Regions from separate parts of the Kluyvera sp. CHPC 1.2972 genome, predicted to be linked through region 2. Evidence: predicted binding sites of a transcription regulator. Region 2 holds the regulator's gene; the other holds the start of a gene.

Region 1 (14,813 bases), on a different contig from region 2:
TACCTATGTTCCCGGTCTGAAGTGTTACCTATGTATCCGGTCGTACAGTCCAGCGACCCCGGGGTCGGCGCAAGCGCCTCGCCCGGGCTACACCAAATCCGTCATCAACACCTTCGACCGGCGCTGATAGTTATACAGCAGCTTCTTACTCTCCGGCAGCAACTCCACGTCCACCGGCTTAAAGCCGCGTTCCTGGAACCAGTGAATGCTGCGCGTCGTCAGCACAAACAGGTGGTTAAGCCCCATCTGCTTCGCCTGGGAGGCAATCCGCTGCAACAGCACTTCGCCGCGCGAGGAGCTTCGATAATCCGGGTGCACCGCCACGCAGGCCATCTCACCGATTTTCTCTTCCGGGAAAGGATAGAGCGCGGCGCAGGCAATGGTGGTGTTATCACGCTGAATAATCGTGAATTTATCGATCTCCATCTCCAGCTGTTCGCGGGAGCGGCGCACCAGAATGCCCTGCTGCTCGAGCGGCGCAATCAGGTCGAGAATACCGCCAATATCGTTGATGGTCGCCCGGCGAATTTGCTCGGAGCTCTCCATCACAATTTGCGTACCGATACCGTCGCGGGAGAATAGCTCCTGCAACAGCGTGCCGTCTTCCTGATAGCTGATAAGGTGGCTGCGGCGCACGCCGCTGCGGCAGGCTTTGACCGCGCCGCGCAGGAAACGGGCGGTGCCGGAAAGGTAGTCGCCCTCTTTTTCCAGCTCTTCAATGCGCGCCTGAGCTTCGTTCGGGAACAGCTCAGAGATAATGTCGCCCGCTTCGTTAAACACGCCCTGAGAGGAGCAAAAGCCGATCATCTTCTCGGCCTTCAGTTTAATCGCCAGTTGGGTGGCAATCTCTTCCGACGTCAGGTTAAAGCTCTCGCCGGTAACTGAAACGGCCACCGGTCCCATCAGCACGATAGCGCCGCTGTCGAGCTGGCGATGAATCGCTTCTTCATCGATACGACGAATACGTCCGCTGTGGCAGTAGTCGATGCCGTCGTCGACGCCCAGCGGTTGCGCGATGATAAAGTTCCCGCTGACCACGTTGATGTGCGCGCCCTGTAGCGGGGTGTTATTCAGGCTCATCGACAGGCGGGCGGTAATATCCAGCTGCAGCAGGCCCGCGGCCTGTTTCACCAGCTCAAGGGTTTTCGTATCCGTGACGCGGATATGTTTGTGATAGGTGGGTTCATGGTGATGCTCGGCCAGATTCGCGTCGATCTGCGGGCGTGCGCCATAGACCAGCACCAGGCGAATGCCTAAACTGTGCAGCAGGCCAATATCGTTGACGATGCTGGAAAAGTTTTCATGCTCAATGGCTTCGCCGCCAAGCATGATGACAAACGTCTTCCCCCGGTGGGCGTTAATATAGGGGACGGTATGACGAAACCCCTCTACCAGTTCGGTTCTACGTTCCTTCACCACGGCACAACCCTCAATGCATGATTATTCGTAATTAGTGTATTTTTATTCTGTTTTAGTCGGAAACGCAAGCCAGAATTTGCTTAAACATTGGAAAACCCCCGGCCAAATTTCGCTGATCCAACGAATGTTTACCCTTTTGTAGATGACAGTTTATGCGGCTTTGGTTAAAGTTTTCGGTCAATCGTATTATGCGAATTCTTTGTTTCTCTTTTTTTACCTGGGATGGAGCATGTCGGGAAGTCAGTCTTTGAGCCGTCGTCGCCTGCTACAAGGTGCCGGTGCCATGTGGTTGTTAAGCGTGAGTCAGGTCGGGTTAGCTGCCGTCAGTCAGGTGGTGGCGGTGCGCATATGGCCTGCGTCCAGCTACACGCGCGTAACGGTGGAGTCCAGCCGTGAGCTCAAGTATCGACAGTTTGCGTTGAGCAATCCTGACCGTCTGGTGGTCGACCTCGAAGGGGTGAACCTGAACTCGGTGCTGAAAGGCATGGGGGCGCAGATCCGCAGCGACGATCCGTTCATTAAATCCGCACGCGTAGGGCAGTTTGATCCGCAAACGGTGCGCATGGTGTTTGAGTTGAAGCAGGACGTGAAGCCGCAGCTGTTCGCCCTTGCGCCGGTGGCAAACTTTAAAGAACGCCTGGTGATGGATCTCTATCCTGCCAACAGTAATGAGCAGCAGGATCCGCTGCTGGCGCTGCTGGAAGACTACAACAAGGGCGACCTCGAAAAGCAGGTGCCGCCGTCGCAAAGCGGCCCGCAGCCGGGCAAAGCCGGGCGCGACCGTCCGATTGTTATCATGCTTGACCCCGGCCACGGTGGCGAGGACTCCGGCGCGGTGGGTAAATACAAAACGCGGGAGAAAGACGTGGTGCTACAAATCGCCCGTCGCCTGCGTGCGCTGATTGAGAAAGAAGGCAACATGAAAGCCTACATGACGCGCAACGAAGATATCTTTATTCCGCTGAAGGTGCGGGTGGCGAAAGCGCAAAAGCAGCGTGCCGACCTGTTCGTCTCCATTCACGCGGATGCGTTCACCAGCCGCCAGCCGAGCGGCTCATCGGTCTTTGCCCTGTCGACCAAAGGGGCCACCAGTACCGCAGCAAAATACCTCGCCCAGACCCAGAACGCCTCGGACTTAATCGGTGGTGTCAGCAAGAGCGGCGACCGCTACGTCGACCACACCATGTTCGATATGGTGCAGTCGCTGACCATCGCCGACAGCCTGAAGTTTGGTAAAGCGGTGCTCAAAAAGCTGGGGCAGGTGAACGACCTGCATAAAAATCAGGTGGAGCAGGCCGGCTTCGCGGTACTGAAAGCGCCGGATATTCCGTCGATCCTCGTCGAAACAGCGTTTATCAGTAACGTTGAAGAGGAGCGAAAGCTCAAGACCGCCACCTTCCAGCAGGAAGTGGCTGAATCTATTCTCGCCGGGATCAAAGCCTACTTTGCCGACGGCGCGACGTTGGCGCGGCGCGGGTAACCGGCGATGTCACGGCTGAAAAGCGCCCACGGCGGCAACACGCGCGAAGCGGCGGCGCTGATGGGCCTGCGCGCCGACCAGTTGCTGGACTTCAGCGCCAATATCAATCCACTGGGCATGCCCGAAAGCCTGAAGCAGGCTATCGTTGCCCAGCTTGCCTGCGCCGAGCGCTACCCGGACGTTGACTACCAGCAGTTGCATCAGGCCCTGGCGTCGCACCACGGCGTACCTGCGGCGTGGTGTCTGGCGGGCAACGGCGAAACCGAATCTATTTTCACCCTCGTGCACGGCCTGAAGCCTAAGCGGGCGATGGTGGTTGCTCCGGGCTTTGCTGAGTACCGCCGGGCGCTGGAAACCATCGACTGCGCGATTGACACCTTTGCGCTTCGCGAAGAGGACGGCTGGCAGCTGACCTCACGTCTGCTTGATGCGCTCACCCCCGAACTGGACTGCCTGTTTCTCTGCACGCCGAATAACCCGACCGGGCTGCTGCCGGAGCGCTCGCTGCTGCTAGCGGTGGCCGAACGCTGTCGGGTGCTGAATATTGCGCTGATTCTCGATGAAGCCTTTATCGATTTTATTCCCGGCGAGCAGGGCTTTATTCCGCTGCTCGCGCAAAACCCGCATATCTGGGTGCTGCGCTCGCTGACCAAGTTTTACGCCATCCCCGGCCTGCGTCTGGGCTATTTGCTCAACAGCGACGAACGGGCGGTGGCGCGGCTACGTCAGCATCAGATGCCGTGGTCGATCAACGCTTTTGCGGCGTTGGCCGGGGAGATTGTGCTGAACGACCACGAGTATCAACAGACCACATGGCGTTGGCTTGATACGGAAGGGGCGCGATTTTATCGGGCGCTGGAGAGTGTTCCAGGGCTGAAGGTTTATCCGGGCAGAGCCAACTACCTGTTCCTGCGCTGCGAACGTGCGGAGATTGAACTGCAGTTTGCGCTGCTGCAACGGCGGATTTTAATCCGCAGCTGCGCCAACTATCCGGGGTTGGACGGGCGCTATTTCCGCGTGGCGATTCGCAGCGAGGCGGAAAACCAGCAACTGCTGGACGCGCTGCATCAGGTGCTGGGCTGAACCCCGCCTGCCACCGTTTTTAGCAGGTGCTGCTGCGGCCAGATTTCAGCGAGCCCGCTTTGCGCCAGCGACCATTTCACATACTCCACATCGTGACGGCGACGGTCGAGCATCAGCCCGACCACGCTGCCGCTATGGGCCACGTTCAGGCCGTATAATCCGCACGACTCTACCACCCCTAAAAGCGCGTCAAAGCCTGGTTTAGGCAGCAGCGTCTGGCTGGCGATGGCGCTGAGCGTCGCGGCTTCCCCCATCAGGCTGGCGCTGTTGCTGTCGCAGGCGGCCTGCACCTTTTCCCAGGCCAGCTGCAGTGCGCTGGCGCTGGCCGTGAGCGCGGCCTCGCGCGGCAGGCGGTGATAGTCGGCGGTACGCAGCATCAGCGGGCTTTCCAGGATCAGTAGATCGAAATCAGGCGCAGGCGCGCAGGCAATCTGCGTGCGCGCATGGTGGTGGTCGAACAGCGTCAGCGCGCGGAACAGGGTGCTGTCCGTTGGCTCAAGCGAGACGCAGAGCGTGGCGAGTTCGGATTCGCTGAGTGAATGGCCCATGTGCATTGCGGTGGCAAGGGCGGTCGCGGCAATGTCGGCGGTGCTGCTCGCCATCCCTTTGGCAATCGGCAGCGTCGAGTCCACTTCAATGCGCAGCGTCTGGCTCAGGGCGAGGGGATAATTCCAGTGGGCAAGTAGGGTATTGACCATGCGGCGCGTCAGCGGGCGTTCATCAGGGCGCGGCGTTCCCCGGCGCACTTCCACCGTGCTGAACCAGTCTATTGGGCAGGAGACCAGCTTTTCACTGCCCAGAATCCAGCCCTGAATTAGCTCTCCGCAGGAGCCCGGACAGCGCGCAACGCTCATGATTTCCCTTGCCTTGTGGTTCCAAATATAACTACCGTAAATAAATATACCGGTATTGTCGCAGCGCAACGAAATCATTTTACCGGGGCGCTAGAGTAACCTGCTTTTATTTTATGCGGGCCATCGTGTCGGCATAAATCTGCAATCAACAGGTTTGGCATGTTATGTGCCAGGGAAGGAGGTGTAAACCCTCCGCAGCCCCCGCTGCTGTGACGCTGACGACCCCGTAATGACCACTGATCGACCGATCGGGAAGGCCGGGTGAGGATGACGCTAAGCCAGAAGACCTGCCTGTTGGTTTATTTCAACAGCTTCGGTGGGAAGCGGGTTGCTTTGCGTCGCACGGTCGTCAGGCCGGGCGAGCGCGCGGCTATACCCAAAATCCACCCTGAACAGGGTTAGGGTATGGCAGCCAGACAGCATGCATTCGTTCTCGCCGGCACCGGTAGCGGCTGCGGGAAAACCACGGCGACGCTCGGCCTGCTGACGCTGCTTCAGCAGCGCGGCCTGCGGGTTCAGCCCTACAAAGTGGGGCCGGACTACCTCGATACCGGCTGGCACACCGCGCTGTGTGGCGTTGCCTCCCGCAACCTTGACGCTTTCATGTTGCCCCCCTCCATCCTTAATGCGCTGTTCAGCGAACATATGCAGCAGGCCGATATCGCCGTGATTGAAGGCGTCATGGGGCTGTACGACGGCTACGGCACCGATCCCAACTACTGCAGCAGCGCGGCGATGGCCAAACAGCTAGGCTGCCCGGTGATTTTGCTGGTCGACGGCAAAGCGGTCTCCACCTCCATTGCCGCCACGGTGATGGGCTTTCAGCACTTCGACCCGAGCCTCAACATCGCGGGCGTTATCGTTAACCGCGTCAACAGCGAGAGTCATTTCCAGCTGCTGAAAAGCGCCATCGAACGCTACTGCGCGCTGCCGGTGCTGGGCTACGTGCCGCGCGCGGAAGGCGTGGCGCTACCCGAACGTCATCTGGGGCTGGTGACCGCCCGTGAATCCGCGATTGATAAGCAACCGTGGCAGGATTTTGCCGCGACGCTGTCCCGCACGCTGGATATCGACAGGCTGCTGGAACTCACTGAACTGCACGCGCTGCCCGCCGGTCAGTGGCCGCCGGAGCCGCTCTGCGGGGAGGGGCTGACCCTTGCGCTTGCCGACGATGAAGCCTTCAATTTCTATTACCCGGACAACCTCGCCCTGCTGGCGCGTGCGGGCGTGAAGATTGTGCGCTTTAGCCCGCTGCATGATGCGATTCTGCCCGAGTGTCAGATGATCTGGCTCGGCGGCGGTTACCCGGAACTGCACGCCCAGGCGCTCGCAGGCAACAAGCCGATGCTGGCCCAACTGCGTGCCGCGCACGCGCGCGGCGTGGCGATTTACGCCGAGTGCGGCGGCCTGATGTACCTTGGCACCACGCTGGAGGATAAAAACGGTGAGACTCACGCGATGGCCGATATCCTGCCTGGCCACAGCAAAATGGGTACCCGACTGACCCGCTTTGGCTACTGCGAAGCGCAGGCGTTACAGCAGACGCTGCTTGCTGCCCCCGGCGATGTACTGCGCGGCCACGAATTCCACTATTCCGATTTCACCGCGCACACGCCTGCGGTGATGGCGTGCCACAAAACTCGCGATGGCGCGGTGCTCCAGCAGTGGTCTGGCGGCTGGCAGCGCGGGAATACCTTTGCCAGCTATCTGCACCTCCATTTCGCCCAGAACCCGTCGATGCTTAACCACTGGTTTGCCGCTGCAAGGAGCGCTCAATGACGCTGCTGGCCTGGTGTCTGGCATGGGGGCTTGATTTCATTATTGGCGACCCACAAAACTGGCCGCATCCGGTGCGCTGGATAGGCAACCTGATTAACGCCGTGCAACGCGCGGTGCGTCGGTTTTGTCATTCCGACCCTAGCCTGCGTATCGGCGGTGGGGTGATGTGGTTGGTGGTAGTGGGGCTGACCTACGCCGTTTCCTGGGGCGTGCTGCACCTCGCCGCACGCGTGCATCCGTGGCTGGGCTGGGGCGTTGAGGTATGGATGATTTTCACCGTGCTGGCCGGGCGCTGCCTGGCGCAGTCGGCGCAGGCGGTCGAACGCCCGCTGCGGGCTGGCGACCTTGCTGAAAGCCGCATCAAGCTGTCGTGGATTGTCGGGCGCGATACATCGCAGCTACAGCCGGAACAGATCAACCGCGCGGTGGTGGAGACGGTGGCGGAAAACACCGTCGACGGCATTATCGCGCCGCTCTTCTTCCTGTTGGTCGGCGGTGCGCCGCTGGCGATGGCCTACAAAGCGGTCAACACCCTCGACTCAATGGTGGGCTACAAGCACGAAAAATATCGGGCCATTGGCATGGTGAGCGCGCGCCTCGACGATGTAGCGAACTTCATTCCCGCTCGCCTGAGCTGGCTGCTGATTGGCCTTGCTGCCTTTCTCTGCCGTGATAACGGCGCGCGCGCGTTGCGTATCGGCTGGCGCGATCGTAAAAATCACAGCAGCCCCAACTGCGCCTGGTCGGAAGCGGCCGTCGCCGGGGCACTGGGCATTCGCCTTGGCGGCCCGAACGACTATTTCGGCGAGCGGGTGAACAAGCCGTGGATTGGCGACGCGCATCGCCCGATTGCCATTGATGATATTTCCCGAACGATTCGACTGATGTGGGTAGCGTCAACGCTGGCCCTGCTGCTGTTTATGGCAGTCAGGTTCTGGCTTATCGGCGCGGCCTGAGGAGTACTGCATGAACTATATCCAGCAACCGCAAGCGATTGAGAGCAAAAGCTTCGAGATAATTAGCGAGATTATCGCCGACACGCGCCCGGAGTATCGTTTTGCCAGCCCGCTGCACGAAGCGATTATCAAACGGGTAATCCACACCACCGCCGATTTCGAGTGGCTGGATATTCTGTGGTTCTCACCGGATGCATTAACCCGCCTGTGCGACGCGCTGAGCCGCCCGTGCACGCTTTACACCGACACCACCATGGCGCTCTCCGGCATTAATAAAAACCTGCTGGCGACCTTCGGCGGCGAATGCCGTTGCTATATCAGCGACCCGCGCGTAGTGCGCGAGGCCAAAGCACAGGGCATTACTCGCTCGATGGCGGCGGTGGATATTGCGGCGAAAGAAGAGGGCGACAAAGTGTTTGTCTTTGGCAACGCGCCGACCGCGCTGTTCCGTCTGATGGAGCATCAAGAGCTGGACGTTGGCGGAGTGATTGGCGTGCCGGTTGGCTTCGTCGGCGCGGCGGAATCCAAAGAGGCGCTGAGCAAAAGCAGCCTGCCGGGCATTGCCGCGCTGGGGCGTAAAGGCGGCAGCAATGTCGCGGCGGCGATCGTCAACGCCATTCTCTACCACCTGCAGGGGGCGCGATGAGCGAACCCGCCTTCGACGCCCCGGTGTGGCATAACGGCAAAGCGCTGCGCAAAGGCTACACCACTGGCTCCAGCGCCACGGCGGCGGCGAAAGTGGCCGCGCTGATGGTGATGCGCCAGCACCTGATTCACCAGGTCTCGATTGTGACGCCGTCGGGCGTGACGCTGAACCTGAACGTCGAATCACCACACGTCGAAGGCCAGCAGGGTATTGCCGCCATCCGTAAAGATGGCGGCGATGATATCGACGCCACTCACGGGATGCTGATTTTTGCCCGCGTGACCGTCAACGACAGCGGTGAAATTACCCTGCGCGGCGGCGAGGGTGTGGGCACCGTCACCCGTAAAGGCATCGGGCTGCCCATCGGCAGCGCGGCGATTAATCGCACCCCGCAACACACCATTGAAACCGCCGTCCGTGAGGCTATCGGCCCGGCGCGCGGCGCAGAGGTGGAGATTTTTGCCCCGGAAGGGGAAGAGCGGGCGAAGAAAACCTATAACTCGCGGCTGGGCATTCTGGGCGGCATCTCGATTATCGGCACCACCGGCATCGTGACGCCGATGTCGGAAGAAAGCTGGAAACGCTCGCTGGCGCTGGAGCTGGAGATGAAGCGTGCTGCCGGGCTGGAGCGCGTGGTACTGGTGCCGGGCAACCACGGTGAGCGCTTCGTGCGCGAGCAGATGGGCATTGACTCGCAGGTGGTGGTCACCATGAGCAACTTCGTCGGCTACATGATTGAAGAGTCGGTGCGCCTTGGCTTTCGCCAGATTGTGCTGATTGGCCACCCCGGCAAGCTGGTCAAAATCGCCGCCGGGATTTTCCATACCCATAGCCATATCGCCGATGGGCGCATGGAGACGTTGGTGGCCCATCTGGCGCTGCTCGGCGCGCCGCTTGAGCTGCTCACGCTGGTGAGCGAGTGCGATACCACTGAAGCCGCTATGGAGCATATCGATGCTTACGGCTTCCAGCGACTCTACAACCATCTTGCCGAACGCATCTGCCAGCGCGTACTGGAGCGGCTGCGCTTTACGCAAAACCCGCCTATCTGCGATGCCATCATGTTTGCCTTTGATAACCAGATCCTCGGCAGCAACCGCCCGGTCAACGAGATCGTCAAGGACATGCAATGTTAACCGTCGTCGGAATGGGACCGGCTGGCGTACAGCTGATGACGCCGCTGGCCGCAGATGCGGTGAAACATGCCGATGCGCTGGTGGGCGGCGTGCGCCATCTGGCGCAGTTTCCTGCGTTTGGAGGCGAGCGCTGCCCGCTGGGCGCCAACATTGCCCAGGTGCTGGCGTGGATTGAGGAACGGCAGGCGCAAAACGTGGTGGTGCTGGCCTCCGGCGACCCGCTGTTTTACGGCATCGGCACGCGGCTTATCGCCCACTTTGGCCGTGAAAACGTGCGGGTGATCCCCGGCGTCAGCGCCGTGCAGTACCTGTGCGCGCAGGCGGGCATTGATATGAACGACATGTGGCTGACCAGCAGCCACGGGCGTGAGGTTGACTTCGACATGCTGGCGAGCCATCGCAAAGTGGCGATGGTCACCGATAAACGCTGCGGCCCGAAAGCCATCGCCGAGGCGCTGGTGGCGCGCGGCAAAGGGCATCGCTGGATGGTGATTGGCGAGAATCTGGCGCAGGACAACGAACGTATCCACTGGCTGCCGGTCAGCGCCGTGGAATGCGACTATGAGATGAACACGGTGGTGATCCTCGATGAAAGATGAGCTGTTTTTACGCGGCGAAAAGGTGCCGATGACCAAAGAGGCAGTACGCGCGCTGGCGCTGGCCAAACTAGAGCTGCACTGGGCCAGCCACCTGATTGATATCGGGGCCGGCACCGGCAGCGTCTCCATTGAGGCGGCGCTGCAAAATCCCACGCTTGCCGTCACCGCCATTGAGCGCAACCCGGCCGCGCTGCGCCTGCTGGCGGAAAACTGCGAACGCTTTGCCTGCGGCAATATCAACGTGGTGGCGGGTGAAGCGCCTGACGTTATCGTCGAGCCTGCCGACGCCATTTTTATGGGCGGCAGCGGCGGCCATTTGCGGGCGCTGATTGACTGGTCGCTGCATCATCTTCGCCCCGGCGGGCGGCTGGTGATGACCTTTATTTTGCAGGAGAACCTGCATGAGGCGCTGGACCACCTGCGCCAGGCTAACGTTGCTGCGCTGGACTGCCAGCAGCTGAGCGTTTCCGCCATGACCGCCCTCGGCAGCGGCCACTATTTCAAACCGAATAACCCTGTTTTTGTTATCGCCTGTCAGAAGGAAGAACATCATGGCTGAAGCCTTTGACCCCCGCTGCGTCTGGTTTGTGGGCGCTGGCCCCGGTGACCGGGAGCTGATCACCCTGAAAGGCTACCGCCTGCTGCAACAAGCGCAGGTGGTGATTTACGCCGGTTCGCTGATTAACCCCGAACTGCTGAGCTACTGCCCGGCAGAGGCCGAGTGCCACGACAGCGCTGAGCTGCATCTTGAGCAAATTCTCGACCTGATGGAAGCGGGCGTGAAGGCCGGGAAAACGGTGGTGCGCCTGCAAACGGGCGACGTGTCGCTGTACGGCTCGGTGCGCGAGCAGGGCGAAGAGCTGACCCGTCGCGGTATTGACTGGCAGGTAGTGCCGGGCGTGAGCGCGTTTCTCGGTGCGGCGGCGGAGTTGGGCGTGGAGTATACGGTGCCGGAAGTGTCGCAGAGCCTCATCATCACTCGTCTTGAGGGGCGCACCCCAGTGCCGGCGCGCGAGCAGCTGGAGTCCTTTGCCCAGCATCGCACCTCGATGGCGATTTACCTCTCCGTGCAGCGCATCAATAAAGTCGCCGAGCGGCTGATTGACGGCGGCTACCCGGCGACGACGCCGGTGGCAGTGATTTACAAGGCCACCTGGCCCGAGAGCCAGACCGTGCGCGGCACGCTGACGGATATCGCCGACAAAGTGCGCGACGCCGATATTCGCAAAACGGCGCTGATCCTGGTCGGCGACTTCCTCGGCGAGGAGTACCACTACTCGCGCCTCTACGCCGCTGATTTTAGCCATGAATACCGCAAAGCCTGAGCGCATTGCGCTGTTCTGCCTGACCCCCGGCGGCGTGGCGCTGGCAAAACGGCTTAGCGCAGTGCTGCCGATGGCCTGCTATACCCGCGAAGGGCTGGTGGAGCCGGGATTTCAGCCATTTGAGGGCAGCTTTGCTGCCAGCGTCGGCCAGGCGTTCCATCGCGATACGGCGCTGATTTTTATCGGCGCAACCGGGATTGCGGTACGCACGCTTGCGCCGCTGCTGGTGGATAAATTCCATGACCCGGCGGTGGTGGTGATTGATGAACGCGGCCAGCACGTTATCAGCCTGCTCTCCGGGCATATCGGCGGGGCGAATGACCTCGCCCGGCATCTGGCGGGCATTCTCGGCGTTGACCCGGTTATCACCACCGCGACCGACGTCAACGACGTGGCGGCGCTGGATACGCTGGCCTGCCAGCTTAACGCGCGGATGCACGACTTCCGCTCGGCGGTGAAAACCGTCAACCAGATGCTGGTCAGTCAGCAGCGTGTTGGCCTGTGGTGGGACGAGCCGCTGACGGAGGCGGTGAGTCGCTGCGACCGACGCGGATTTATCACCGTGACCGACCTTAACGCGCTCCCGCCGTTGGACGCGCTGGTGTGCATCACCTTGCGCGATACGTTGCCAAATCTGCCATTGCCGCATTGGAAGCTGGTGCCACGGCGCATCGTGGCGGGCATAGGCTGTCGCCGTGGAACGCCCTGCGCGCTGTTAAGCGAGCTGCTCCATCGTCAGCTTGCCGCACATCACCTCGACCCGCTGGCGCTGAAAGCCATCGGCAGCATCGTCGTGAAGCAGGATGAACTAGGGCTGATACAGCTGGCGAGCAACCTCGATGTGCCGTTTGAAATTTTTAGCGTGGCCGCCCTGTGCGAGCACGAACACCGTTTTCCCTCCTCGCTGTTTGTGAAGCAGACGGTTGGGGTGGGCAGCGTTTCTGGTCCGTCGGCGTGGCGGATGAGTAACGGAAATCTAGTAGGCGAGACCCTGCGTGAACAGGGCATCACCATTACCTTGGGAGTAACAGACAGATGTTAAGCGTAATCGGAATCGGCCCTGGTTCGCAGGCCATGATGACCATGGAAGCCGTCGAGGCGCTGCAGGCGGCGGAAATCGTCGTCGGCTACAAAACCTATACCCATCTGGTGAAGGCTTTTACCGGCGACAAGCAGGTGATCAAAACCGGGATGTGCAAAGAGATCGAACGCTGCCAGGCGGCGATTGAGTTGGCGCAGGCCGGGCACAATGTAGCGCTTATCAGCAGCGGCGACGCGGGTATCTACGGCATGGCGGGGCTGGTGCTGGAGCTGGTGAGCAAACAAAAGCTGGACGTGGAAGTGCGCCTGATTCCAGGCATGACCGCCAGCATTGCCGCGGCCTCGCTGCTGGGCGCGCCGCTGATGCACGACTTCTGCCATATCAGCCTGAGCGACCTGCTCACCCCGTGGCCGGTGATTGAAAAACGCATTATCGCCGCCGGGGAAGCCGACTTTGTTATCTGCTTCTATAACCCGCGCAGCCGGGGCCGCGAAGGGCATCTGGCGCGCGCCTTTGAACTGCTCTCCGCCGTCAAAAGCGCCGATACGCCGGTGGGCGTGGTGAAATCCGCCGGGCGTAAAAAGCAGGAAAAATGGCTGACGACCCTCGGCGCGATGGATTTTGAACCGGTGGATATGACCAGCCTGGTCATCGTCGGCAACAAAACCACCTACGTGCAGGATGACCTGATGATCACACCGCGAGGCTACGTGCTGTGAGTTTCGGCGACGTGCTGGTGGTCGGCGGTACCAGCGATGCGCGCGCGCTTTGCCTGCAGCTGGATGTTGCACAGGTGCGCTACACCGTGTCAGTGGCCACCCCCACGGGGGAAGCGCTGGCGGGGGATATTCAGGGGCAAGTGCGCTGCGGTCGTCTGGAAAAGTCGGAAATGGTGGCCTGGCTTCACGAGCACGGTACGCGCTGGGTGATTGACGCTTCTCATCCTTACGCTGAAGCGGTTAGCCGCAACGTGCGGGATGCCTGTACGGAGGCGGGCGTACTGCTGAGCCGCTACCAGCGTCCGGATCAACAGGGCGCACTGACGCACCCGCTGCTGCACTACGTCACCAGTATTGATGAAGCCTGTGAGCGGATTAAACCGCTGGGCCAGCGCGTGCTGCTGACCACCGGCAGCAAAGATCTGGCGCTGTGGCGCGCCGGGCTGCCGGAGAAAACGCTGTTGGCCCGCGTGCTGCCGGTGCCGAACGTGGTGCAGCAGTGCACCGACCTCGGCTTTGGCGTCGGCGAAATTTTTGCCATCTGCGCGCCGTTCAGCGCCGAGTTTAACGCCGCGTTTTACCGCCACTGTCGCGCCGATGTGGTGGTGACCAAAGCCTCCGGCGCGGAAGGCGGCTATCTGGAAAAGGTGCAGCCCTGTCTGGATGCCGGGCTTCCCTGCATCGTGATTACCCGCCCGGCACCGCTGGTGTCCGGCGATGAACTACTGGAAAGTCAGTCCGCTTTTGCCGAGCGCTTAACGCGCTGGCTGGCCGACGACAAAAGGAATCAAGCATGAAAAAAGCCCTACTGGTGGTGAGCTTCGGCACCAGCTACCACGACACCTGCGAGAAGAATATTGTCGCCTGCGAACGCGAACTAGCGGCCAGCTGCCCCGACCGTGACCTGTTCCGCGCCTTTACCTCGGGGATGATCATCCGCAAGCTGAAAACGCGCGACGGTATTGATACCGATACGCCGCTTGAGGCGCTGCAAAAGCTCGCGGACCTTGGCTACGACGACGTAGCGGTACAGTCACTGCACATCATCAACGGCGACGAATATGAAAAAATTGCCCGCGAAGTGCAGAGCCTGCGCCCGCGGTTTAAACGCCTCACGCTCGGCACGCCCCTGCTGAGCGGCCACGATGACTACGTGCGTCTAATGGGCGCGCTGACTCAACAAATGCCCGCGCTGAACGCCAACGAAAAAGTGGTGTTTATGGGCCACGGTGCCAGCCACCACGCCTTCGCTGCCTACGCCTGCCTCGACCATATGATGACCGCCCAACGCTTCCCGGCGCGGGTCGGCGCGGTGGAGAGCTACCCGGAAGTGGAGGTGCTGATTGAGAGCATGAGCAAAGAGGGCGTCAGCGCCGTACACCTGATGCCGCTGATGCTGGTGGCGGGTGATCACGCCATCAACGATATGGCCTCTGACGAAGAGGACTCGTGGAAAACGCTGTTTAACGCGGCGGGCATTCCGGCAACGCCGTGGCTGTGCGGTCTGGGCGAAAACCCGGTGGTGCGCGCCATGTTCGTTGAACATCTGCAGCAGTCTCTGGAGGCCGCATGAGCGGCAAACTGTATGCCCTGAGCACCGGGCCGGGCGCGTCTGACCTGATTACCGTTCGCGCCGCGCGCATTCTCGGCTCGCTGGATATTCTTTACGCCCCGGCAGGGCGCAAAGGCGGCGACAGCCTGGCGCTCTCCATCGTGCGTGAATACCTCGGTGAAAAGACCGAGGTGCGCTGCTGCCACTTTCCGATGAGCGCCGA
Region 2 (14,813 bases):
CGATGATCTCCGTGAAGCTGGTTTCCGAACCGGGCGTGGGCACCATCGCAACCGGCGTGGCAAAAGCCTATGCCGACCTTATCACCATCGCTGGCTACGACGGCGGCACCGGTGCAAGCCCACTCTCCTCCGTGAAGTACGCAGGCTGCCCGTGGGAACTGGGCCTGGTCGAAACGCAACAGGCGCTGGTCGCTAACGGCCTGCGTCACAAGATTCGTCTGCAGGTGGATGGCGGCCTGAAAACGGGTGTCGACATCATTAAAGCGGCTATCCTCGGCGCAGAAAGCTTCGGCTTCGGTACCGGGCCAATGGTCGCGCTGGGCTGTAAATACCTGCGTATTTGTCACCTGAACAACTGCGCAACCGGCGTGGCAACTCAGGATGAGAAACTGCGTAAGAACCACTATCACGGCCTGCCGTTCAAAGTGACCAACTACTTTGAATTCATCGCCCGTGAAGTGCGCGAGCTAATGGCTGAACTGGGCGTAACCCGTCTCGTTGACCTGATTGGCCGCACCGACCTGCTCAAAGAGCTGGATGGCTTCACCGCCAAGCAGCAGAAGCTGGAGCTGTCTCGTCTGCTGGAAACCGCTGAGCCACATCCTGGCAAAGCGCTGTACTGTACCGAGAACAACCCGCCGTTTGATAACGGCGTGCTGAACGCGCAGTTGCTGCAGCAGGCAAAACCGTTTGTGGATGAACGCCAGAGCAAAACCTTCTGGTTTGATATCCGCAACACCGACCGTTCCGTTGGCGCATCGCTGTCTGGCTATATTGCCCAGACCCACGGTGACCAAGGGCTGGCGGCAGACCCGATTAAAGCGCACTTCAGCGGTACCGCGGGCCAGAGCTTCGGTGTGTGGAACGCAGGCGGCGTTGAGCTGTACCTGACCGGCGATGCCAACGACTACGTCGGTAAAGGCATGGCGGGCGGTCTGCTGGCCATTCGTCCTCCGGTAGGCTCTTCCTTCCGCAGCCACGAAGCGAGCATCATCGGCAACACCTGTCTGTACGGCGCGACCGGCGGTCGTCTGTACGCTGCTGGCCGCGCGGGTGAACGTTTCGGCGTGCGTAACTCCGGGGCGATTACCGTCGTAGAAGGCATCGGCGACAACGGTTGTGAATACATGACCGGCGGTATTGTCTGCGTGCTGGGCAAAACGGGCGTTAACTTCGGTGCCGGTATGACGGGCGGCTTCGCCTACGTACTGGATGAAGACGGTGATTTCCGCAAGCGCGTGAACCCGGAACTGGTAGAAGTGCTGGATGTCGATACATTGGCCATTCACGAAGAGCATCTGCGCGGCCTGATTACCGAGCACGTGCAACTGACCGGTTCTTCCCGCGGCGAAGAGATCCTGGCGCACTGGGAGACTTACTCCGCGAAGTTCGCGCTGGTTAAGCCGAAGTCCAGTGATGTGAAAGCCCTGTTGGGTCACCGTAGTCGTAGCGCAGCTGAGCTGCGTGTGCAGGCGCAGTAAGAGGTCATCATGAGTCAGAACGTTTATCAATTTATCGACCTGCAGCGCGTTGATCCGCCAAAGAAACCGCTGAAGATCCGCAAGATCGAGTTTATTGAGATCTACGAGCCGTTTTCCGAAGGCCAGGCCAAAGCACAGGCAGACCGCTGCCTGTCCTGCGGTAACCCTTACTGCGAGTGGAAATGTCCGGTACACAACTACATCCCTAACTGGCTGAAGCTCGCCAACGAGGGGCGTATTTTTGAAGCCGCTGAGCTGTCACACCAGACTAACACCCTGCCAGAAGTCTGCGGGCGCGTTTGTCCACAAGACCGTCTGTGCGAAGGTTCCTGTACGCTGAACGACGAGTTCGGCGCGGTCACCATCGGCAACATCGAACGCTATATCAACGATAAAGCGTTCGAGATGGGCTGGCGTCCGGATATGACCGGCGTGAAGCAGACCGACAAGAAAGTCGCCATCATCGGCGCAGGCCCAGCGGGCCTGGCGTGTGCTGACGTGCTGACCCGTAACGGTGTGAAGGCCGTGGTCTTTGACCGTCACCCTGAAATCGGCGGTCTGCTGACCTTCGGTATCCCAGCCTTCAAGCTGGAAAAAGAGGTGATGACCCGACGCCGTGAGATCTTCACCGGCATGGGGATTGAGTTCAAACTCAACGTGGAAGTGGGCCGTGACGTTCAACTGGATGACCTGCTGAAGGATTACGATGCCGTCTTCCTCGGCGTGGGCACCTATCAATCCATGCGCGGCGGCCTGGAGAACGAAGACGCTTCCGGCGTATTCGATGCGCTACCGTTCCTGATTGCCAACACCAAGCAGATGATGGGCTTCGGCGAAACCGCTGAAGAACCTTACGTCAGCATGGAAGGCAAGCGTGTGGTGGTACTGGGTGGCGGTGATACCGCGATGGACTGCGTACGCACCTCCATTCGCCAGGGCGCAACGCACGTGACCTGTGCCTACCGTCGTGATGAAGAGAACATGCCGGGCTCCAAACGCGAAGTGAAAAACGCGCGTGAAGAAGGCGTGGAATTCCAGTTCAACGTCCAGCCGCTGGGCGTGGAAGTGAATGCCAACGGCAAGGTCTGCGGCGTGAAAATGGCGCGTACCGAAATGGGTCAACCGGATGCGAAAGGCCGCCGTCGCGCGGAGATCGTCGCCGGTTCCGAGCACGTGGTTCCTGCTGACGCCGTGGTGATGGCGTTTGGCTTCCGTCCGCACAGCATGGAATGGCTGGCGAAACACAGCGTCGAGCTGGACTCGCAGGGCCGCATCATTGCGCCTGAAGGAAGCGATAACGCCTTCCAGACCAGCAATCCGAAAATCTTCGCCGGTGGTGACATCGTGCGCGGCTCGGATCTGGTGGTCACCGCGATTGCCGAAGGTCGTAAAGCGGCTGACGGGATTATGAACTACCTGGAAGTGTAAAACCGTTCCGGCTCCCCTGCCTAAGCGTTACGCTGACGGATGGGGAGCCTGTATTTCTCTGCTAAATACTCGTCTACATATTCTTTGAAAGCGGCTCGCAAACGCGGGCGTAACTCAATGTAATACCACTCCCCTGGATTGACCCTGCAATGCCTGGAGCGTATTGGTTGCGATACCTTTTATTTCGCCGCTAGCGCATCAGGGATGACATGACCATACCAACATCACTTCAGCCCGCTGAGGATTACCAGCAAATCCATGACGGTATTATCCATCTGCTGGACACCGCCCGTACTGAAACCGTCCGCAGCGTCAACGCCCTGATGACGGCAACCTATTGGGAAATAGGGCGACGGATTGTCGAGTTTGAACAAAACGGGCAAGCGCGGGCGGCCTACGGCTCTCAGCTGATTGAACGCTTATCGGTAGATTTAACTCAGCGGTATAAGCGTGGGTTTTCTAGCAGAAACCTGTGGCAGATAAGAACGTTTTATCTCTATTTTCAAGAAGTTGAAATTCTGCAGACAGTGTCTGCAGAATCTTCGTTTCTGATACAGCTTGCCCGAGCTTTCCCTCTTCCGTGGTCAGCCTATGTCCGCTTACTGTCAGTCAAAGACGCTAATGCCCGTCAATTTTATGAAAAAGAGACATTACGTAACGGTTGGTCGGTAAGACAGTTAGAGCGGCAAATTGCCACGCAGTTTTACGAGCGGACGCTGCTATCCCATGACAAATCAGCCTTGCTGCAACAGGGCACGCCTACCGTCCCCGAGCTTTTACCGGAACAGGCACTGCGCGACCCTTTCATTCTGGAATTTTTAAACCTGAAGGACGAATATTCAGAGTCTGATCTTGAAGAAGCGCTCATAAACCATCTGATGGACTTTATGCTGGAACTGGGCGATGACTTTGCGTTTATAGGCCGTCAACGTCGCTTGCGGATTGACGATAGCTGGTTTCGCGTCGACCTGCTATTTTTCCACCGAAAATTACGTTGTCTATTGGTTATCGACCTGAAAGTCGGCAAATTCAGCTATGCCGATGCAGGGCAAATGAATATGTACCTGAACTATGCTAAAGAGCATTGGACTATACCGGGAGAAAATCCGCCCGTGGGGCTCATTCTGTGTGCGGAGAAAGGGGCAGCACACTACTCACTGAACGGTCTGCCCAATACCGTGATGGCAAGCGAATGCAGAGTCCAGTTGCCTGATGAAAAACGGCTAGCAGATGAGCTGATTCGCTCGCAAAAAGCACTGGCCGCGCGGGGTAATTCATTGTCTGACTGACAAAACAAAACAGGCCCCAAAGGGCCTGTTCTCATCTTACTTCACTACGCGGAGCGCTGGGCGTCCACCGCGAGGCGGCGGTGGCGTATCATCCGGGTCGTTATCATCGCTGATATCGGGCTTATCGCCGTCAATCACTGACATCACCGTTTCGCTTCCACCGTTATCCACGTCCTGATCGTCGTTGAAACTGTCCGCATTTTCATCGTATGCAGTTTCAGGTTCAAACATGGTTCCGGCGCCGTTCTCACGGGCATAGATAGCCAGCACGGCGGCCAGCGGCACGTTAACCTGACGCGGTACGCCGCCAAAGCGCGCGTTAAAGCGCACTTCGTCGTTGGCCAGCTCAAGGTTGCCCACCGCGCGCGGCGCGATGTTCAACACGATCTGCCCATCACGCGCGTATTCCATTGGCACGTTCACGCCTGGCATCATGACATCGACTACCAGATGTGGCGTCAGCTGGTTATCCAGCAGCCACTCGTAGAACGCACGCAGCAGGTACGGACGGCGTGGGGAAAGCTGTGATACTTCCATTCAATTAACCCCGGCCAAGGCGCATTTCGCGCTCGGCTTCCGTTAAGGACGCGAGGAAAGAGTCACGTTCGAAGACACGAGTCATATAGCCTTTCAGCTCTTTCGCACCCGCGCCAACAAGCTCGATGCCCATTACCGGCAGACGCCACAGCAGTGGAGCCAGGTAGCAATCGACGATGCTGAACTCATCGCTCAGGAAGAACGGCTTCTGGGTGAAGACCGGCGCAATGGCCAGCAGCTCTTCACGCAGCTGTTTACGCGCAGCGTCAGCCTGAGCAGCGGAGCCATTCATCACTGTATTCATCAGTGAGTACCAGTCTTTCTCGATGCGGTGCATGTACAGGCGGCTTTCACCACGTGCGACCGGGTAAACAGGCATCAGCGGCGGATGAGGGAAACGCTCATCCAGGTATTCCATAATGATGCGTGACTCCCACAGAGTCAGTTCACGATCCACCAGTGTCGGTACGCTTTGATTCGGGTTGAGGTCAATCAGATCCTGCGGTGGATTGTCCTTTTCCACGTGCTCTATCTCAAAGCTGACGCCTTTCTCAGCCAGCACGATGCGGACCTGATGGCTATAGATGTCAGTAGGACCAGAAAACAGCGTCATTACCGAACGTTTGTTGGCAGCGACAGCCATGAAAACCTCCAGGTATATTCAGAATTTTTACTGCTACCAGCCACAACGGCGGCTAGCCAGATGATTAGCCCTATCTGCACGCTGAACAACATTCTCGTTCACGAATTAAACAAAAAATGAACAATCGCGCGCATTTGGGCAGAAAATTGGATGATAGTCTACCAGATTTTGAACGGCTTGTGGTGAGGGGATTCCGGAAAAGCGGAAAAAGAGCCCAGCGGCCATCGAATTGCAGGTATAAAAAAACCCGCCGGAGCGGGTTTTTTTCGCCAATTGTTGTCTGCCGAAGCAGAAACAAATTAACGCTTGGAGAACTGAGGACGACGACGTGCTTTACGCAGGCCGACTTTCTTACGTTCAACCTGACGAGCATCACGAGTAACGAAGCCAGCTTTACGCAGTTCGGAACGCAGGGACTCATCGTACTCCATCAGAGCGCGGGTGATACCGTGACGGATCGCACCAGCCTGACCAGAGATACCACCACCTTTAACAGTGATGTACAGATCCAGTTTCTCAACCATGTCGACCAGTTCCAGCGGCTGACGAACTACCATGCGGGCAGTTTCACGACCGAAGTACTGTTCCAGAGAACGTTGGTTGATAACGATTTTGCCGTTGCCCGGTTTGATGAAAACGCGAGCTGCGGAACTTTTGCGGCGACCAGTGCCGTAGTATTGATTTTCAGCCATTGCCTATAATCCCGATTAGATGTCAAGAACTTGCGGTTGCTGTGCCGCGTGGTTGTGCTCGTTACCCGCGTAAACTTTCAGTTTACGGAACATTGCACGACCCAGCGGGCCTTTTGGCAGCATGCCTTTAACCGCGATTTCAATCACACGCTCAGGATGGCGAGCAATCATCTCTTCAAAGGTCGCTTCTTTAAGACCACCGACGTAGCCAGTGTGACGATAGTACACTTTGTCAGTACGCTTGTTGCCGGTTACAGCAACTTTGTCAGCGTTCAGAACGATGATGTAATCACCAGTATCTACGTGCGGAGTGTATTCCGCTTTGTGCTTACCGCGCAGGCGCAGAGCCAGTTCGGAAGCCAGACGGCCCAGAGTTTTACCGGTCGCGTCAACAACATACCAGTCGCGTTTTACGGTTTCTGGTTTAGCTGTAAAAGTTTTCATTAAAAGCTTACCCAAATAAATTAGTTACACGTTGGTGAACACCCAAACGTTTTGTCAGTTGAGGTTCACACGACATTGTCCAGCAAACCTACCCCTTCGAATAGCCTATGCCGGCGCAGAGAAAGTTTTGGGAAAAAAACTCTCTTGTAACGTGGGGTCGCAAGATTATAGAGAAGTCGGGGTCAAAGATCGACCCCTTTATGAGATTTGACGCGGGTTTTGTTTGCCCATGTAACCCGGCCGAGCGAAGCGACGCCGGGAATTCGTGCGGAGGTTCCCCGGGGTCGGCATAAACGCCTCGCCCGGGCTACATCGGCTATGCATTTATGGCATGTGCGGACGCTTCAGATACTCTTCGCTCTGCATCTCCTGCAAGCGCGACAGGCAACGCTGGAACTCAAACTTCAGCCGCTCGCCCTGATAGATGTTGTAAAGCTCCACCTCGGCGCTGACCACCAGTTTCACGTGGCGTTCATAGAACTCATCCACCAGCGCAATAAAGCGGCGGGCCTCGCTCTCCAGCAGCGGCGTCATTATCGGCACGTCGTAGAGCATCACGGTGTGGAACAAACGCGAGAGCGCGATGTAGTCATGCTGACTGCGCGCATCGACGCACAGCGTGGTGAACGACACCGCCAGCGTCTGGTTCTCAACGCCCAGCGTCGGCAACTGACGGTGGTTAATCTCCAGCGTCGTCTGGTTCTGCTGCGCGGTCCCCGCCAGTGCGAGCCACAGCTTGTTCATCTGCTGACGCGTATCGGCATTCAGCGGTGATAGCCACAGATGCGCCTGCGTTAACGTTCGCAGACGATAGTCGATGCCGGCATCAACGTTCATGATATCGCAGTGTTCTTTAATCGCTTCAATCGCCGGCAGGAAGCGCGCACGCTGCAGGCCGTTGCGGTAGAGCTCATCCGGCGGAATGTTAGAGGTCGCCACCAGCGTAATACCACGGGCAAACAGCGCCTTCATCAGGCCGCCAAGCAGCATGGCATCGGTGATATCGGAAACAAAAAACTCATCGAAGCACAGCACGTCAGTTTCCGCTTTAAACCGTTCGGCGACGATTTCCAGCGGGTCGCTATGCCCTTGCAATTCGCCCAACTCTTCGTGCACCCGCAGCATAAAGCGGTGGAAGTGCAGACGCTGTTTACGCGTGCCCGGCAGACTCTGATAGAACATATCCATCAGCCAGGTCTTGCCGCGCCCTACGCCGCCCCACATATAAAGGCCGCGCACCGCAGGCGGGGTGTCAGCCTCCTTCTTACCCAGCAGCTTGCCAAAGCGCGCGCGCAGGCCACCGCCGGAGACAGGTGCAGGTGCGGGCGTTTTGTTTTGCAGTTCCTGGTAAATAGTGTCGAGGCGGTTAACCGCCTCACGCTGAACGTCATCGGGTTGATGACTGCCCTCTTCAAGAGCCTGAAGATAGCGCGATGTGGGGGACTGGCTTTGCATGATCTAATTGTTATTCCTTTGAAAACCGGTATGTCTTACTTCACGATTGACTAAAAAAAGTCCGTTCTACACTACGCGATGATGCGTCAGGATTCCACTTCTACGGGATTAGCGGTTATAGTGGCACTATCGGGCGCTGGCATGGAGCTGCCGAAGCTGCCAATACCCTATGGAACTATAAAACAACGGGAGATGTTCATGACCTGGGAATACGCGCTAATTGGGTTAGTTGTCGGTATCATCATCGGTGCCGTGGCCATGCGTTTTGGTAATAGCAAATTACGTCAGCAGCAGGCGCTGCAGTACGAGCTGGAGAAAAACAAAGCCGAGCTGGAAGAGTATCGCGAAGAGCTGGTCAGCCATTTTGCCCGCAGCGCGGAACTGCTTGATAACATGGCAGACGACTACCGCCAGATTTATCAGCACATGGCGAAAAGCTCCAGCAACCTGCTGCCGGGCATGTCTCCAGATGCCAACCCGTTCCGTAACCGTCTGGCCGAATCCGAAGCGGGTAACGACCAGGCGCCGGTTCAGATGCCGCGCGACTATTCTGACGGCGCATCCGGCCTGCTGCGTAGCGGCGCAAAACGCGATTAATCTGCATTCCATAAATATTTCACGGGCGCATCATTTGCGCCCGTCCTCTTCTGCTCACGCCGACTATATTTACTTCAATAACATCAGTCTTTTCGGGAAGTATTGTCCTTGCATACAGGGTCATGAGGGCCAGCATCAATGAAGAAATCGACTTTACTGTTAAGTGCACTGGCGTTAAGCATCGGGTTATCACTCGCCGTACCGGCTCCGGTACTGGCTTCGCTGCCGACGCAGGTTCCAGGCCAGGGCGCCCTGCCAAGCCTCGCGCCGATGCTGGAGAAAGTGCTGCCCGCCGTGGTGAGCGTGAAGGTAGAGGGCACCGCGCCGGTGAATCAGCAGGTTCCGGATGAGCTGAAGAAATTCTTTGGCGATGACGGCAGTAACCCGGCAAATGAACCCACACAGCAGTTTGAAGGGCTGGGCTCCGGGGTCATCATTGATGCCATCAAAGGCTATGTGCTGACCAACAACCATGTGGTGAGCGACGCACAGAAGATCAGCGTCCAGCTTAACGATGGCCGTGAATTTGAAGCCAAGCTTATCGGCAGCGACGACCAGAGCGATATCGCCCTGCTACAAATCCAGAAAGCCAGTCACCTGACGCAAATTACCATCGCCGACTCCGACAAGCTGCGCGTGGGCGATTTCGCCGTCGCCGTCGGTAACCCGTTTGGTCTCGGTCAGACCGTGACCTCCGGGATTGTCTCGGCGCTGGGCCGCAGCGGCCTGAACCTTGAAGGGCTGGAAAACTTTATTCAGACCGATGCCGCCATTAACCGCGGTAACTCCGGCGGCGCGCTGCTCAACCTGAACGGCGAGCTGATTGGCATCAACACCGCTATTCTGGCGCCTGGCGGCGGTAGCATCGGTATCGGCTTTGCCATCCCGAGCAATATGGCGCAAACCCTGGCACAGCAGCTGATTCAGTTTGGTGAAATCAAACGCGGCCTGCTCGGCATCCGCGGTATGGAAATGACCGCCGATATCGCGAAAGCGTTTAATCTTGACGTGCAGCGCGGCGCCTTCGTCAGTGAAGTGCTGCCAAACTCCGGCTCAGCCAAAGCCGGGATTAAGTCCGGTGACGTGATCACCAGCCTGAACGGTAAACCGCTGAACAGCTTCGCCGAACTGCGTTCCCGTATTGCCACAACTGAACCAGGCTCGAAAGTGAAACTGGGTCTGTTGCGCGACGGCAAACCGCTGGAAGTCGAAGTCACGCTGGATAAGAGCACCTCATCCACCGCCAGTGCACAGCTAATTATCCCAGCGCTGGAAGGGGCAACCCTGAGCGATGGTCAGGCGAAAAGCGGCACCAAAGGGGTGGTGATTTCCAACGTCGAGAAAGGTAGCCCGGCCGCTCAGGTAGGTCTGCATAAAGATGACGTGATCATCGGTATTAACCGCCAGCAGACCGAATCGATTGCCGAGCTGCGTAAGGTGCTGGAAACCAAACCGGCGGTGATTGCACTCAACGTTATGCGCGGCAACGAGAGCATCTACCTGCTTATGCGCTAATCCTCGGAAACCGGACATAGCATGCAATGTATGTCCGGTAAACTCGTGGTATGCTTCGCTCAGTTTCTTCATCAACGATGCTTGTATCATGCTTCTAAAGCTCTTACGTTCCGTCGCACTAGGTTTACTGGTTGGCGGTATATTGATTGTGACCGTCCCCTCTTTGCGTCAGTGGAATCCATTAGCCACTCAGCGCTTTAGCAGCACGGATGAAACGCCCGCCAGCTATAATCCGGCGGTGCGCCGCGCCGCGCCTGCGGTGGTTAACGTCTATAACCGCAGCCTGAACAGCAGCACCCACAGCCAGCTGGAGATTAAAACGCTCGGTTCCGGTGTGATTATGGATCAGCGCGGGTACATCATTACCAACAAACACGTGATCAACGATGCGGACCAGATTATCGTCGCGCTGCAGGACGGCCGGGTGTTTGAAGCGCTGCTGGTTGGCTCCGATAGCCTGACCGACCTCGCGGTACTCAAAATTAACGCCACCGGTGGCCTGCCGGTGATCCCGATTAACCCCACCCGCGTACCGCACATCGGCGACGTAGTGCTGGCTATCGGCAACCCGTATAACCTCGGTCAGACCATCACCCAGGGGATTATCAGCGCCACTGGTCGTATTGGCCTGAACCCAAGCGGCCGACAGAACTTTCTGCAAACCGATGCCTCCATCAACCACGGTAACTCCGGCGGCGCGCTGGTGAACTCGCTGGGCGAACTGATGGGTATCAACACCCTCTCTTTCGATAAGAGCAACGACGGCGAGACGCCGGAAGGGCTGAGCTTTGCGATCCCATTCCAGCTGGCGACCAAAATTATGGATAAGCTCATCCGTGACGGTCGCGTGATCCGCGGCTTTATCGGCATTAGCGGTCGTGAAATTGCGCCGCTGCGCGCGCAGGGCGGCGGTATCGATCAGATTCAGGGGATTGTGGTTAACGAAATCGCCCCGGACGGCCCGGCCGCGCAGGCAGGCATTCAGAACAACGACGTAATTATCTCGGTGAACGGTAAACCGGCGGTTTCCGCACTGGAGACCATGGACCAGGTCGCGGAGATCCGCCCAGGTTCAGTGATCCCAGTAGTGGTTATGCGTGATGATAAGAAGTTGACGATGCAGGTGACGATTCAGGAATATCCGGCGTCGAACTAAACGACCAAATGCAAAGGGGCCATCGGCCCCTTTGTTCTATTCCACGCTCAGGTTTTATTTATTAATAAAATCTTCGCCAAGCTGAATATCTTTTCTCAGCGTATCCAGCATCCCTTCCAGCGCCTGCTGCTCGTAAGCGCTCAGTTTGCCAATAGACTGACGTTCTTCAATCCCGTTTTTGCCGAGCAGCAGCGGCTGTGAGAAGAAACGAGCGTATTCGCCGTCACCTTCAACATAGGCGCACTCAACCACCCCTTTCTCGCCCTGCAAGGCGCGAACCAGAGACAGCCCAAAGCGCGCTGCAGCCTGGCCCATAGAGAGCGTGGCTGACCCGCCACCGGCTTTTGCTTCCACCACTTCGGTACCCGCATTCTGGATACGCTTCGTCAGGTCATTCACTTCCTGCTCGGAGAAACTGCCCCCTGGGATTTGCGACAATAAAGGAAGAATCGTGACGCCGGAGTGGCCACCGATAACCGGGACTTCGACATCGCCGCATTTTTTACCTTTCAGTTCAGCGACGAAGGTATTGGAGCGGATGATATCCAGCGTGGTCACGCCGAACAGTTTATTTTTGTCGTACACGCCCGCCTTCTTCAGCACCTCGGCGGCGATCGCCACGGTGGTGTTGACCGGGTTGGTAATGATACCAATGCAGGCTTTAGGCGCGGTTTTTGCGATTTGTTGCACCAGGTTTTTGACAATCCCGGCGTTAACGTTAAACAGATCGGAGCGATCCATACCGGGTTTACGAGCCACCCCAGCAGAGATCAGGACAACATCCGCCCCTTCCAGCGCAGGCGTCGCATCTTCACCAGAGAAACCTTTGATGTTCACATCAGTCGGAATATGGCTGAGATCGACAGCCACGCCAGGCGTGACGGGGGCAATATCATAGAGGGAGAGTTCTGAACCTGAAGGCAGTTGGGTCTTTAGTAGTAGGGCAAGCGCCTGGCCAATACCGCCGGCGGCACCAAGGACTGCGACTTTCATCCTAAACTCCTTATTATGGTTAATGACATTCAGGTAATAACCTGTCGTGGACCGCATAACCGACGCAAGAGATACCTGTTGTTACTCCGTTGCGGCGACCTTAATTCACAAGGTAAATAATTACAATATAATTGCTTACAGAATGCGGCGCCTCCAGCAGCATTGCTGGCGTTACCGCACTACTCCCAGAAAAAGGTCTATCTACGAAACCAAACTTTCATCAACTATCGATTACAATATACTCAGCATGTTGCGTAAAACAACAGCAATTTAATAACAATTCATTTACTTTTAACTTATTTGGATCCCGTGATATAGGCATGTTTCTTAGGTCTAATTTTTGCTAAAATCCCGCCTTTCTCTATTTGGCCTAGCCCCTTGGGATAAATTGTTTTGCATAAAAATTCACCTATATGCATAATAATGTTAATTTCACCACCATAGTCAGGTGACTTATGCGAAGTTCCACTAAACAAGAAGAATTAGTTAAAGCCTTTAAAGCATTACTGAAAGAAGAAAAATTTAGCTCTCAGGGCGAAATTGTTCAGGCATTGCAGGAAGAAGGCTTCGATAATATCAACCAGTCCAAAGTCTCCCGTATGCTGACAAAGTTTGGCGCAGTGCGTACCCGCAACGCCAAAATGGAGATGGTTTACTGCCTGCCTGCTGAGCTGGGCGTGCCGACCACCTCCAGCCCGCTGAAGAACCTGGTTCTGGATATTGACTACAACGACGCTGTCGTCGTCATTCATACCAGCCCTGGTGCGGCGCAGCTGATCGCGCGTCTGCTGGACTCGCTGGGCAAAGCGGAAGGCATTCTTGGCAGCATTGCCGGTGATGACACGATCTTCACCACGCCTGCTCGGGGTTTCACTGTTAAAGATCTCTACGAGGCCATTCAGGTTCTGTTCGAACAGGAACTGTAATCCCTCGCGATACTCCTCTGGTTTCTCCGGAGGAGTCTGTTTTCCCGCCAACGCCCCGCCGTTTTCACTGCCGTTCCGTTAACATTTAGTGCGATTCTTTGTGCATTCACATAGATGTAGTGAATATATCTCGACTTAAGCGCACAAAACATCAAATTATCCTATCTTTTTGATTTTACGCATTATTAGCCGACGACTTTGCCAAAATATGCGTTTTTTTATACGTATATGTTCTAAAAATGACGATTCCTGACAAGTAATTACACGAGAAACAATTAGCGGGGTATTAATATTTCATGTGATTAGTGTATACTTAATTTCGTGATGAGGGTCACAAAACAAAGGCCTTCCAAAAAAATTCGACGAGGTGAGTATCATGAAAATCAAAACTACCGTTGCCGCTCTGAGCATCCTATCCGTTATCTCGTTTGGCGCTTTCGCCGCTGATTCTATCAACAGCGACCAGGCACAAACCCGTCAGTCAATCGGCACCGTTTCCATCGGTTCCGTCGGTTCAACCCCGATGGATATGCATGAGATGCTGAACAAGAAAGCGGAAGAACAAGGTGCATCGTCTTACCGCATCATTGAAGCGCGTACCGGCGATCGCTGGCATGCAACGGCTGAACTGTATAAATAAGACGCAGTACGTCGGTATTGAGTAAAGAATATCCCCAGCGGTCCCAGGAATAAGCATCAGCATCCTCTCACCGCTGCACAATAAGGTGAGGAGTAAAGTATATGAAAAGCGCAATTATCATCGCATCCCTTGGTCTGGCATCCGTACTCTCTTTCGGCGCAAGCGCCGCAGTACATCAGGTGAGCGCAGACCAGGCACAGAACCTACAGTCCATGGGCACCGTTTCCGTTTCACAGATAGGTAGCGACCCAATGGATATGCGTAGCCAGTTAGCCGCAAAAGCAGAAAAAGAAGGCGCTAGCAGCTACCGCATTATCGAAGCCCGTACCGGCGACAGCTCGCACGCTACGGCTGAACTGTACAAATAAACCCTCGTCGTCTTGTCCGACGACTTGCCCTCGCCTTTCGGCGAGGGCTTTTTTTTACCCGCGCTGAACGTTAAAGCGCAGCATCCCTTCCAGCTCTTCTTCTGCTTCATCAAATAGCAGAATCAGCGCACCATAGCGTCGGCGCTGCTTATCGTCCATGTGCAGGAATTCAATCTCCAGCGGCAGCGGTATTACATTGCCAGTCACCACGTTCCAGAGCGCATCCAGATCGCGAATCGACTCACGATCGAGGGCAAAAAGACGGGCGAATTCCCGATAAAAATCGCCCTGATCCTCTATCTCGTCAAAATCAAAAGTATAGATTTTCATCTTACGCCCTCTCTCCCATTCAACAGACTAAAGTCCCCCAATGTGCAGCGTTTTCACCTCGAGGTACTCTTCTAGCCCCAGCACTGAACCTTCGCGCCCAAGCCCCGACTCCTTCACGCCGCCAAACGGCCCCAGCTCGGTTGAAACGACACATTCGTTAATGCCGATCATACCGCTCTCCAGCGCCTGCGCGACGCGGAAGACGCGCGACAGGTTCTGGGTGTAGAAATAGGCTGCCAGGCCGTAAGGTGTATTATTCGCGCGCTGAATAACTTCATCTTCATCGCTAAAACGGAAGCAGGCCGCCAGCGGACCAAAT

Evidence for each region. Region 2 encodes ArgR, which controls arginine synthesis, uptake and breakdown. Its sites were predicted from a motif close to ANTGAATAAAAATACANT; they were not measured.
Region 1: the regulator ArgR is predicted to act here: its motif matches at 1,453-1,470, upstream of amiC (N-acetylmuramoyl-L-alanine amidase AmiC).

Annotation. Positions count from the first base shown of each region.
Region 1 is NZ_JAPKIB010000030.1:7-14,819, forward strand. It holds gene argA (amino-acid N-acetyltransferase) at 88-1,419, opposite strand; gene amiC (N-acetylmuramoyl-L-alanine amidase AmiC) at 1,649-2,899, shown strand; gene cobD (threonine-phosphate decarboxylase CobD) at 2,906-3,982, shown strand; gene V6944_RS22895 (L-threonine kinase) at 3,967-4,836, opposite strand; cobalamin riboswitch at 4,970-5,145, shown strand; gene V6944_RS22900 (cobyrinate a,c-diamide synthase) at 5,242-6,615, shown strand; gene cbiB (adenosylcobinamide-phosphate synthase CbiB) at 6,612-7,571, shown strand; gene V6944_RS22910 (cobalt-precorrin-8 methylmutase) at 7,582-8,217, shown strand; gene cbiD (cobalt-precorrin-5B (C(1))-methyltransferase CbiD) at 8,214-9,353, shown strand; gene V6944_RS22920 (cobalt-precorrin-7 (C(5))-methyltransferase) at 9,347-9,952, shown strand; gene V6944_RS22925 (decarboxylating cobalt-precorrin-6B (C(15))-methyltransferase) at 9,942-10,511, shown strand; gene V6944_RS22930 (cobalt-precorrin-4 methyltransferase) at 10,504-11,277, shown strand; gene cbiG (cobalt-precorrin 5A hydrolase) at 11,258-12,319, shown strand; gene V6944_RS22940 (precorrin-3B C(17)-methyltransferase) at 12,313-13,038, shown strand; gene V6944_RS22945 (cobalt-precorrin-6A reductase) at 13,035-13,835, shown strand; gene cbiK (sirohydrochlorin cobaltochelatase) at 13,832-14,611, shown strand; gene V6944_RS22955 (cobalt-factor II C(20)-methyltransferase) at 14,608-14,813, shown strand, end outside.
Region 2 is NZ_JAPKIB010000004.1:36,270-51,082, reverse strand. It holds gene gltB (glutamate synthase large subunit) at 1-1,481, shown strand, start outside; gene gltD (glutamate synthase subunit GltD) at 1,491-2,909, shown strand; gene V6944_RS08500 (PDDEXK nuclease domain-containing protein) at 3,119-4,198, shown strand; gene sspB (ClpXP protease specificity-enhancing factor) at 4,235-4,735, opposite strand; gene sspA (stringent starvation protein SspA) at 4,740-5,378, opposite strand; gene rpsI (30S ribosomal protein S9) at 5,678-6,070, opposite strand; gene rplM (50S ribosomal protein L13) at 6,086-6,514, opposite strand; gene zapE (cell division protein ZapE) at 6,839-7,969, opposite strand; gene zapG (Z-ring associated protein ZapG) at 8,168-8,566, shown strand; gene degQ (serine endoprotease DegQ) at 8,705-10,081, shown strand; gene degS (outer membrane-stress sensor serine endopeptidase DegS) at 10,170-11,237, shown strand; gene mdh (malate dehydrogenase) at 11,292-12,230, opposite strand; gene argR (transcriptional regulator ArgR) at 12,686-13,156, shown strand; gene yhcN (peroxide/acid stress response protein YhcN) at 13,533-13,796, shown strand; gene yhcN-B (DUF1471 family stress response protein YhcN-B) at 13,898-14,164, shown strand; gene V6944_RS08435 (barstar family protein) at 14,219-14,494, opposite strand; gene V6944_RS08430 (NAD-dependent succinate-semialdehyde dehydrogenase) at 14,522-14,813, opposite strand, start outside.